2 regions of the Streptomyces sp. CG4 genome follow, and region 1 is predicted to be linked to the other one. Evidence: riboswitches for the same ligand, from Rfam matches in the RefSeq annotation. Region 1 holds a riboswitch; the other holds the start of a gene.
What was found. Region 1 has a riboswitch for magnesium ahead of AB5L52_RS06625 (NRAMP family divalent metal transporter). Riboswitches for the same ligand answer to the same signal wherever they lie in the genome.
Positions count from the first base shown of each region.

Region 2: another riboswitch for magnesium. It lies ahead of AB5L52_RS39280 (VOC family protein); the one in region 1 lies ahead of AB5L52_RS06625 (NRAMP family divalent metal transporter).

Region 1 is NZ_CP163525.1:1,436,191-1,441,093, forward strand. Features, by position in the region: gene AB5L52_RS06605 (hypothetical protein) at 1-221, shown strand, start outside; gene AB5L52_RS06610 (hypothetical protein) at 332-598, shown strand; gene AB5L52_RS06615 (glyoxalase) at 639-1,100, shown strand; partial or broken gene AB5L52_RS06620 (TrmO family methyltransferase) at 1,176-1,358, opposite strand; M-box (ykoK) riboswitch at 1,621-1,794, shown strand; gene AB5L52_RS06625 (NRAMP family divalent metal transporter) at 2,103-3,740, shown strand; gene AB5L52_RS06630 (VOC family protein) at 3,864-4,232, shown strand; gene AB5L52_RS06635 (MgtC/SapB family protein) at 4,272-4,903, shown strand, end outside.
Region 2 is NZ_CP163525.1:8,518,704-8,523,606, forward strand. Features, by position in the region: gene AB5L52_RS39265 (MFS transporter) at 1-805, shown strand, start outside; gene AB5L52_RS39270 (hypothetical protein) at 876-1,139, opposite strand; gene AB5L52_RS39275 (hypothetical protein) at 1,211-1,453, opposite strand; gene AB5L52_RS39280 (VOC family protein) at 1,551-1,922, opposite strand; M-box (ykoK) riboswitch at 2,360-2,533, opposite strand; gene AB5L52_RS39285 (hypothetical protein) at 2,956-3,330, shown strand; gene AB5L52_RS39290 (LCP family protein) at 3,323-4,849, shown strand.

The sequences.
Region 1 (4,903 bases):
CCTGCCCAGGCGTCCGCCTGACCCTGGACGACGGCGTCGAGCGCACGTACCTGCTCGACCTCCTCGCCTGCGCCGGGAGCCGATGCGGGACCTACGAGCCACGCGTCCACCTGGCTCACATCCTCGCCCTACAGGGCCACCGCCCTGCCTGGCTCGCCGAGTTCACCGGCCTTCCGCCGGCCGCCGCACTGCGCCTCACCAACCTCGCCACCCGTCCCTGACACGCGGACCCCGCACACCACCCACGCCCTGTCCGGCACACCCGGCCCACCCCTGCGCGCCCGGCCGCCAGAGCACGCCCCGAGCACACCCCCACCGGAGGCAACCACTCATGTCCGTTTTCGTTCACCATCCGTTGCGACACCACGACACCCGCCCGCATGGCACCTGGCAGTCGATGCGCGCCCTCCTCGTCGGCATCGTCCGTCGCGTCGCCGACAGCCCCCTGGAGCAACCCGTGCTCCACGCGCTCGACGCACCGACAGCCCGCCGGACGGCGGCCGACGCCGGAAGGCAACGGCCGCACGCCCACTGGCACTTGGCCACCAGCCCGGACGGCGTCCGGCACCTCGAAGCGACCTGGCACACCCGCCACTGACATCACCGAGATCAGCGATATCACCGACCGGAGGTCCGGCATGATCACCGCAATCGACCACATCCAGCTGGCCGCCCCGCAGGGCAGCGAGGAGTTGCTGCGCGCCTACTACGTCGACGCGCTCGGCCTCGTCGAAGTCCCGAGGCCGGCCAGCCTCGCCGCCCGCGGAGGCTGCTGGTTCAGCGACGACGACCAGCGGGTCCGGCTCCACCTGGGCATCGAGACCCCGTACCGGGCGTCCGCGAAGGCGCACCCCGGCCTTCGTGTCGAGGCCATCGAATCGCTCGCCGCCCGCCTCGAAGCCTTCGGCGCCCTCGTGATCTGGGACGACACCACCCTCCCCGGCCACCGCCGTTTCCACAGCCAGGATCCCGTCGGCAACCGTCTCGAATTCCTCCAGCCCATCGGCGGGGAACCGGCCGGTCAGCAGTACCCGCGCATGAGAGCGGTGGCCCATTCCGGCTCGGTGAGCGGGCCCTGGGGGCCGAACTCGCTCATGTAGGGCTTGAGTCGAGGACGGGGAGCCGTCCACTGCGTCGAGGCCCTGGACGTGCAGATCGAGGTCGTCGACCTTGATCAGGCGGCAGCGGGAGACGCCGAGCCGGTTGGGGCAGTTCTTCCCGCGCCGGGCGAAGATGCCGGCCTGGGGCCAGTCGGTGTTGTCACGGGGGTGGCGGGCCCCGGTCTCGATCTTCTCCACCGGGACCCGGTCGAAGTGGTAGACGACCTCCAGGCGGGAGAAGGCGTCGAGGCCGGCCACCCACCCCCCGGCCCACCGGAACGGAGACCACCTCGGCGGCAGTGCCGTTCTCGGGCATGCGTCGTGCCTTTCGTGAAAGCGTCCGGGAGTTGGCGTAGGTCAGCCCACAGCCGGCTCACCGTATCGATCACCCACCCCGTGTCGACGCGTGGTCCGCGAGGGCTGTGATCGCCACTACAGGCACAGTCGGCCCCGGTCAAGACTCCGCCAAGAACTTGCGTTCATGTGCAAGTACGGGGCTACACTCGTGGAGGTTTGAAAAGGGGCACCTCGTTCGGTGAGGCGTCTTCACGGACACAGGCCACTGACCCCACGACGTCGAGAGACGCCCAGGGTCAGGACAGGTCTCCCCGAACTAAGGGGTGACCCCAAGTGGCTTCCCTCGCAAGGGGATTACGCCGTGGAGTGCCAAAGCTCTGACGAGTTGGGGTGAGCCGGCCGCACGGGCCGGGTTGCTCCTTGCCGAGTCGTTGCTGACGCGCACAGGTCGCGTCCCCGGCCGGAAGGAGGCGAGAGACATGGACTGCAGTAGCAGTAGTCCGGGCCATAGTCGGCCCCTGATCCGCTTGTCCTCGCACTCTTCCGGCACGCGGTAACCCTCTCCCCTGCGCGGATTCCCAGCCGCGTCCTGCGCCCCGTACGGCCCTGTGCCGTGACGGGCCGCCGTCCTGCGCGCTCGCGCAGGGGGGACGGCTTTCGCGTGCCCCCCTACCTCCCCCTCTGGGGGGAATCGGGAGGTATGACATGACCACCGCGACCACTGTGTCCGAGGCCCCGCGCGCCGCGGTCCTCGACGACGCGCACGTCGGCGACATCCGTGGCGCCCTCGGCACCATCAAGCTCGACGACACCGCACCCCGCACCGGCCTGTCCGCCAAACTCAAGACACTGCTGGCGATAGTCGGCCCCGGCCTGATCGTGATGGTCGGCGACAACGACGCCGGCGCGTTCGCCACTTACGGCCAGGCCGGCCAGAACTACGGCACCCACCTGCTGTGGACGCTGCTGCTCCTGGTTCCCGTGCTGTACGTCAACCAGGAGATGGTGCTGCGCCTCGGCGCCGTCACCGGCGTCGGCCACGCCCGCCTGATCCTGGAGCGGTTCGGCAAGTTCTGGGGCGCGTTCAGCGTGATCGACCTGTTCCTGCTCAACGCGCTCACTCTGGTGACCGAGTTCATCGGCATCACCCTGGCCGCCGGATATCTCGGGCTGCCCAAGGTGGCCGCCGTGGTCCTGGCAGCCGGGATCATCATCGCGTCGGCGTTCACCGGATCGTTCCAGCGGTTCGAGCGGGTCGCGATGACGCTCTGCACCGCCTCGCTGCTGCTGGTGCCGATCTACTTCATGGTCCACCCGCACGCCTCGCAGATGGCACGCGACTTCGTCGTACCGAACATGCCCGGCGGCACCGGCCAGCTCTCCACCGTCATGCTGCTGATCATCGGCATCGTCGGCACCACGGTCGCCCCCTGGCAGCTGTTCTTCCAGCAGTCGTACGTCATCGACAAGCGGATCACCCCGCGCTTCATGAAGTACGAGAAGATCGACCTGTGGATCGGCATCGTGATCGTGGTCATCGGGGCCGCGGCCATGATGGGCTTCACCGCCGCCGCGTTCGCCGGCACGCACGGGTTCGGGCAGTTCACCGACACCGCCGGTGTCGCTCACGGGCTGGAGGCGAAGGCGGGCAAGCTCGCGGGCGTGCTGTTCGCGATCGCGCTGCTGGACGCCTCGATCATCGGCGCGTTCGCGGTCTCGCTGTCCACCGCCTACGCCATCGGTGACGTGCTGGGCATGAAGCACTCGCTGCACCGCGGGGTGGGCGGCGCGAAGGGCTTCTACGCCGTCTACGCCGGACTGGTCGCCGCCGCTGCCGCCATCGTCCTGATCCCGGGCTCGCCGCTGGGCCTGCTGACCGAGGGCGTCCAGACCCTGGCCGGGGTCCTGCTGCCGTCGGCGTCGGTCTTCCTGCTGCTGCTCTGCAACGACAAGGCCGTGCTCGGCCCGTGGGTGAACGGACCGAAGACCAACGCGTTCACCTCTGCCGTGGTCGGGGTCCTGGTCACCCTCTCCATCATCCTGACCGCCTCGGTCCTGTTCCCGGACATCTCCTCGGGGGCGATCCTCGACATCATGGCCGCCTGCGGCGTCATTGGGGTGCTGGCTGCGGGCTACGCCTTCACGCGCCGCCGTACGGGCACCAAGGAGGACCCGATCGACCGGACCGGCAAGGACGACTGGCGGATGCCGCCGCTGCAGACCCTGACCCGGCCGACGATGTCCACCGCCCGCAAGATCGGCATGGGCGCCCTGCGGACCTACCTGCTCATCGCGATGATCCTGGTCGTCATCAAGATCGTCCAGGTCGCGCTGAGCAACTGACCACCAGCCGGTCACCAGAACGAGGTCCTGGGGGTGCCGGCCCGGCGCCCCCAGGACGGCCCGAAAGAAACACATCAACACATACGCCAAGCTCTCTCGCCCTTACCGAAAGGCCGGTCCGCCATGCTCGTCGCTCTCGACCACGTCCAGCTCGCCGCCCCGACCGCCAGCGAGGACCGCCTGAGAGCCTTCTACGTCGATGCCCTGGGCCTGGTCGAGATTCCCAAGCCGCCGGTGCTGGCCGCGCGGGGCGGCGCCTGGTTCGCGACCCCCGACGGCGCCGTCCAGCTCCATCTGGGCATCGAGGAGCCCTTCCGGCCCGCGACGAAGGCCCATCCGGGACTGCGGGTGAAGGACATCGACGCGTTCGCCGAACGGCTGACGGCCCACGGCGCCTCGGTGACCTGGGACGAGAACCTGCCCGGCCACCGCCGCTTCTACAGCACCGACCCGGTCGGCAACCGCCTGGAGTTCCTCGAACCCCTCGCCTGACCACCGTCCCTTCCCGCTCGCGTTTCAAGGAGGTGTGCCATGCACGCCCTGACCACAACGGACTTCCTGATCCGGCTCGCCACCGGTGCGGGCTGCGGCGCGCTGATCGGCGTCGAGCGGCAGTGGCGGGCGCGGATGGCGGGCCTGCGTACCAACGCCCTCGTCGCCACCGGAGCCACCCTGTTCGTGCTCTACAGCGTGGCCGTGGGCGACACCGGCAGCCCGACCCGGGTGGCCTCCTACGTCGTCTCCGGAATCGGGTTTCTCGGCGGCGGCGTGATCCTGCGCGACGGTGCCGGGGTACGCGGCCTCAACACCGCCGCCACCCTGTGGTGCTCGGCCGCCGCAGGAGTGCTGGCCGCCTCCGGCCGGCTCGCCCTGGCCGCGCTCGGCACCGTGACGGTGCTCGGCATCCATCTGCTGCTGCGCCCGGCCGGGCGCCTGCTGGACCGGGCCCCGGCCGCCGGCACCGACCCCGACGCCACCGTCCGCGCCACCGTGCACCTGGTGTGCGAGCGCGAAGCCGAGACACATCTGCGCGCCCTGCTGTTGCAGACCCTGGCCGCCTCCGGGCTCGCCCCCAGCGGCCTACGCGCGCGACGCGAGGGGGATGCCGCCAGCCTGCGCGCCACCGTCCCGATCAGCGGCGACGTCGCCGCCGCGCTGGAGCA
Region 2 (4,903 bases), 7.1 Mb from region 1:
GGCGCTGTCCGGAGTGACCGTGGCGCTGGTAGGCGCCGGCTGGGCGCTCGCACTCAACGCGGCGTCCTTCGTCGTCAGCGCGGCGCTGACTGCCCGACTGCAGGTGGCCGCGCGGCCGCGCAAGAGCGCATCGGGCTGGGCCGACCTGCGAGAAGGGTGGCAGGAGTTCGCTTCCCGGCAATGGCTGTGGGTGGTGGTCGCCCAGTACGCGGTCGTAGTCGCCGCGCTCAACGCCAACGTCGGGGTGCTGGGCCCCCTGACGGCCGAGCAGCACCTCGGCGGGGCGCGAGCGTGGTCGGTCATCGTGGCAGCACAGGCTGTGGGCACCATCGCCGGCGCGGGACTCGCCGCCCGTGTGCGAGTGAACCGCCCCGTTCTGGTAGCCGTGCTGTGCACCTTTCCGGCCGCCGTGCCGATCGCTCTGCTCGGCGCCGAAGCCCCCGTATGGCTGACCGCCACAGCCATGTTCGTCGCCGGCATCGCAAGCGACGTCTTCGGCGTGTTGTGGGCCACCACCATCCAGCGGGAGATCCCGGAGCAGTTCCTGTCCCGTGTCAGCTCCTACGACTGGTTCGGCTCCCTGGCCTTCGCCCCCCTCGGACTGCTGATCGCGGGACCCGTCGCCGCCGCCGTGGGCACCAGCCAGGCCCTGGTCGGCTGCGCCGCCCTGGTTGTCCTGGCCACTACGGCGGCCCTGCTCTCGCCGCAGGTACGCACCCTGCGCACCACTCCCGAGGCGCCTTCCGCCGAGGCGGTCTCGTCGGAGGATGCGGAGCATCAGATGGGCGAGGAAGCAGCAGGCTGAGCCGTTGAACCAGAGGGGGCAGACTTGAACAGACTTCGGCGAGGAGCGTTGAACAGCGACAGACGGGCGGTCACGCACCGTTGTGCCAGTGGGCCTCGAGGCGGCGGTGGCCGTCCGGACCGGTGACGGTGCGCCAGTGGGCATGCGGCCGGCCGGGGGCGAGGGCGGCCGCACGCAGTGGCGCCGGGGTGTGTGGGGCGGCCGCGTGCAGCGCGGGGTGGTCGAGCGGGCTGTCGGCCAGCCGGCCGATGACGTGGGTGAAGAAGGCGAGCAGGGCGCCGACGGGCCGGACGGGCCAGGCGTGCCTGACGCCGTGGCGGGTGAGTGCGGACATGGACGTCACCTCCGTGGACGGACGCGTGCGCGCTCGGCGCGGCAACAGGGCTGTTGAGAAAGGGGGCAGGACTAACGCTGGGACTGTCGGGCGGCCTCGGTGATCCGGTGAATCGCTGCGGGTGGCAGTCCCGTGAAGCGGGCGAGCCAGTCGGCGTCACGGCCCTGTTGGGCCAGCACATGGGCAAGGTGGACCCAGGGGTCGTACACCGCCCCGGAGGCGAGGGCCTCGGGGGTCGGGTCCTCGATGAGATAGGGGCGTTCGGTTCCGTCGGCCAGGACCAGGCACAGCACGCCGAGCGTGGAGCGGTTCATGAGAAGCCTCCCGTTTCCCGGGAAGGGCGCACACGGGTGCGCAAGGACTGGGGCGGGGCGGGATCCCCGAGGTGGGATCCGAGGCTGCCGTAGCCGTTCACGGCAGTGGTTCGCGGAACTCCAGGCGGTTGCCGACCGGATCCTGGGTGTAGAAGCGGCGGTGGGTCGGCAGGCTGGTGGTCCACACAACCGGTGCGCCATGGGCTTGGAGGCGGGCGGCGAGTTGGTCGAGACCGGTCACCCGCACCGCCGGATGGGCCCTGCGGGGCGGACGGAACCCGTCCTCGATGCCGACGTGGATCTCCAGCCGGCCACCGTCGGCGGCGGCGAACCAGCATCCGCCGAGCCGGGCCGCCGCAGCGGGCTGCGGAATCTCGGTCATCCCCAGTGCGGTGAGATAGAAACCGCGCAGGGTGTCCTCGGAGCCGGCCGGGGCGGCCAGCTGTACGTAGTCGAGTGCGGCGAGCATCACGAACACACCTTTGCTTCGGCTGCTTCGAAAAGGGGCGGAAGTCGTTGGTCCGCGGGCCGGGGCCCTGGGAAGTCACCGACGCGGGCGTCGGCCAGGACTGCGGCGGGCGGCATGGGCGTCATCGATTCAGTCGTGGTCATGCGGAGCCTCCCCTCCCCCGGCGGGGAATGAATCGGACGCACGCGGGACACTCCATGGGCACACCTGGGCAGCCGGGCAGCCCGAGGCGGCGCGGGGTGCACGGGTGCCAGGTCAGTAGGGACGCCGGTGGATGAGTGTCGTTACCGCGTGCCGAGGACGGGCGAGGTCGATCGGATGCGGGGCCGACTATGGCCCGGACTACTGCAACTGCAGTCCATGTGATTCTCGCCTCCCTCCGGCCGTGGCGCCGTGCGCCGTACGACTCGGCAAAGAGCGGACCGGTCCGGTCGACCGGTTCACCCCAACTCGTCAGAGCTTTGGCACTGCACGGCGTAATCCCCTTGCGAGGGAAGCCACTTGGGGTCACCCCTTGGGCCGGGGAGACCTGTCCTGACCCTGGGCGTCTCTCGACGTCGTGGGGTCAGTGGCCTGTGTCCGCGCAGACGCCTCACCGAACGAGGTGCCCTCTTCAAACCTCCAGAAGCATAACCACCTTGTTGCGTGGTTGCGCAAGTTCTTGGCGCACTGCTAACACCGGTCGAAGGGTCCCTTGGTTGCAACGCCAGGGTTGAGATCGCGAGGATTGTGCGGATCATCACTCGCTCACTTGCGCGAGTGTGCAACTATCTGGGTCGATTCCTCGTCTCACTGGTAGCAGTCGGGGCGACGCCGATCGGAATTGTCTGTTTTGCCCTGTGTCGAGATGAGCGAGAGCGAGCTTATGCGCCATCAGCAGGAAGGCATCACCGGCGCCATGGGCGCGCAGGGGCGGCACGGCCCTGTGGCGCAGGGGCGAGTGGTCGTACAGGGCAGGGCAGGGGAACGTACGCCGTCCGTCGGTGCCCCCCGTGCACGACGCTCGCCGCGCCGAGGGGACGGCGGATCAGCCGTGCGCCGGCCCGGGGCCGGTGTCACCGTGGCGGTGCTGCTGGGGCCGTTGGTGGTGGGGGCCGGGGTGGATGCCCTGGTCGGTCAGGGGCCCGGCTGGGGTGTGGTGGTCGGAGCGACGACGGGCGCGGTGCTCGCGTCCCTGGTGGCGGTTCGTCGCCGCAGCCTGGGGTGGGTGGCGCCGCTGCCGGTTCTGGCCGTGGCCGCTGTCACGGCGGGAGCCATGCTGACCTCCCGCGGTCCGCTGGCCACACGGCTGGTGCGCTGGGCCGTGGCCGTGTTCCCGGCGATGGCCGCCGCGGAGTGCGCGGTGGCCATCGTGGCACTGACGGTGGTCGTGCTCCGGTTCGGGGTGACGCGGAGGAGCCGTGGCTGACAACACGCGACACCGCCCACGCACGGCCGCCGACCGACGTGGACGACGGGCTCCCTGGCAGCTCGCGCTGCGCGTGGCGGCGTGGGGGACTTCGGGGGCCCTGCTGCTCGGCTGTGGTGCGACCTGGTACGTGTACCGGTCCCTGACGGACGGGCTCACCACCTCCGACGCGCTCGACGCGGTGCGCGGCAAGGCGCCCCGGCACCTGGACAACTCGGTCAACCTGCTGCTCATCGGCCTGGACTCACGCAAGGACATGAATGGCAACGACCTGCCGCGGCAGTTCGTGCAGACCGAGCTGCACGCCGGGTCGAGCGACATCGGCTACTACAACACCAACACCCTGATCCTCATGCACATCCCCGCCGACGGCGGCAAGGTGCAGGCGTTCTCCATCCCGCGTGACGACTATGTGCAGACCCTGAACGGAGACGGCTCGGTGCAGGGCCACTACAAGATCAAGGAGGCGTACGCCAACGCGTATACCACCGCCCACGACAAGTACGCCGCACAGGGCGTCAAGGGCGCGGACCTGGAGGCCAAGAGCCGTGAGGCCGGCCGGGAGGCGACGCTGGCCACGGTGCAGCAGTTCACCGGTGTGCCCATCGACCACTTCGCCGAGGTCAACCTCCTCGGCTTCTACGACATCGCCAAGGTGCTGCAGCCCGTCACGGTCTGCCTCAAACACCCGGTCAGGGACCGCTATTCGGGCGCGGACTTCCCTGCCGGCGTCCAGCAGCTGAACGCCCGGCAGGCGCTGGCCTTCGTACGCCAGCGGCACGGGCTGGACGAAGGAGACCTGGACCGCACGCGCCGGCAGCAGGCGTTCATCTCCACGGTCACGCACCAGCTCAAGTCCGAGGGAGTCTGGGGCAGCCCGTCCAAGCTGCAGGGCCTGTTCGACGTGGTGAAGAAGGACGTCGTCCTCGACAGTTCCTGGAACGTGCTCGACTTCGCCCAGCAGGCCCCCAACCTCACCGGCGGCAACGTGGTGTTCCACACCCTGCCCATCGAGGGCTTCGGCATGCGCAACCGAGAGGACGTCAACCTCGTCGACCCGGACAAGGTCAAGTCGATCGTCCAGCAGGCCTTCGGCCCCGCGGCCTCCCCGGTCCCCTCGGCCTCCACCACCGCGGTCTCCTCCGCCACGGTGGACGTCAGCAACGGCAACGGCAGGCGCGGCCTCGCTTCCGAGGCGCTGTCCGCCCTGGTCAAACTCGGTTACACGGCCGGTACGACGGGCAATGTCGCCCCGCGGTCCGTGACCACCGTCCGCTACGGCACCGGGGCCGGGCCGGCGGCCCAGCAGATCGCCGGCCGGCTCCACGCCGGCACCGCCACGGCCGGCTCCGCCGTGCCCGCGGGCCATGTCGCCGTCACCCTCGGTGCGGACTACACGCCGCCCGGCGGACAAGCACCGTCCCCGACCGCGACCGCTGCTCCGTCACAGTCGGCATCGGCATCGGCCGCGGACTCGGGCCCGGCCGTGCAGGCGGGCGGAGTGCCTTGCGTCAACTGACCCACGCCGGTTGCCGGAACCGCCTGTCACATGGCACCGCTTCCGTCAAGACCT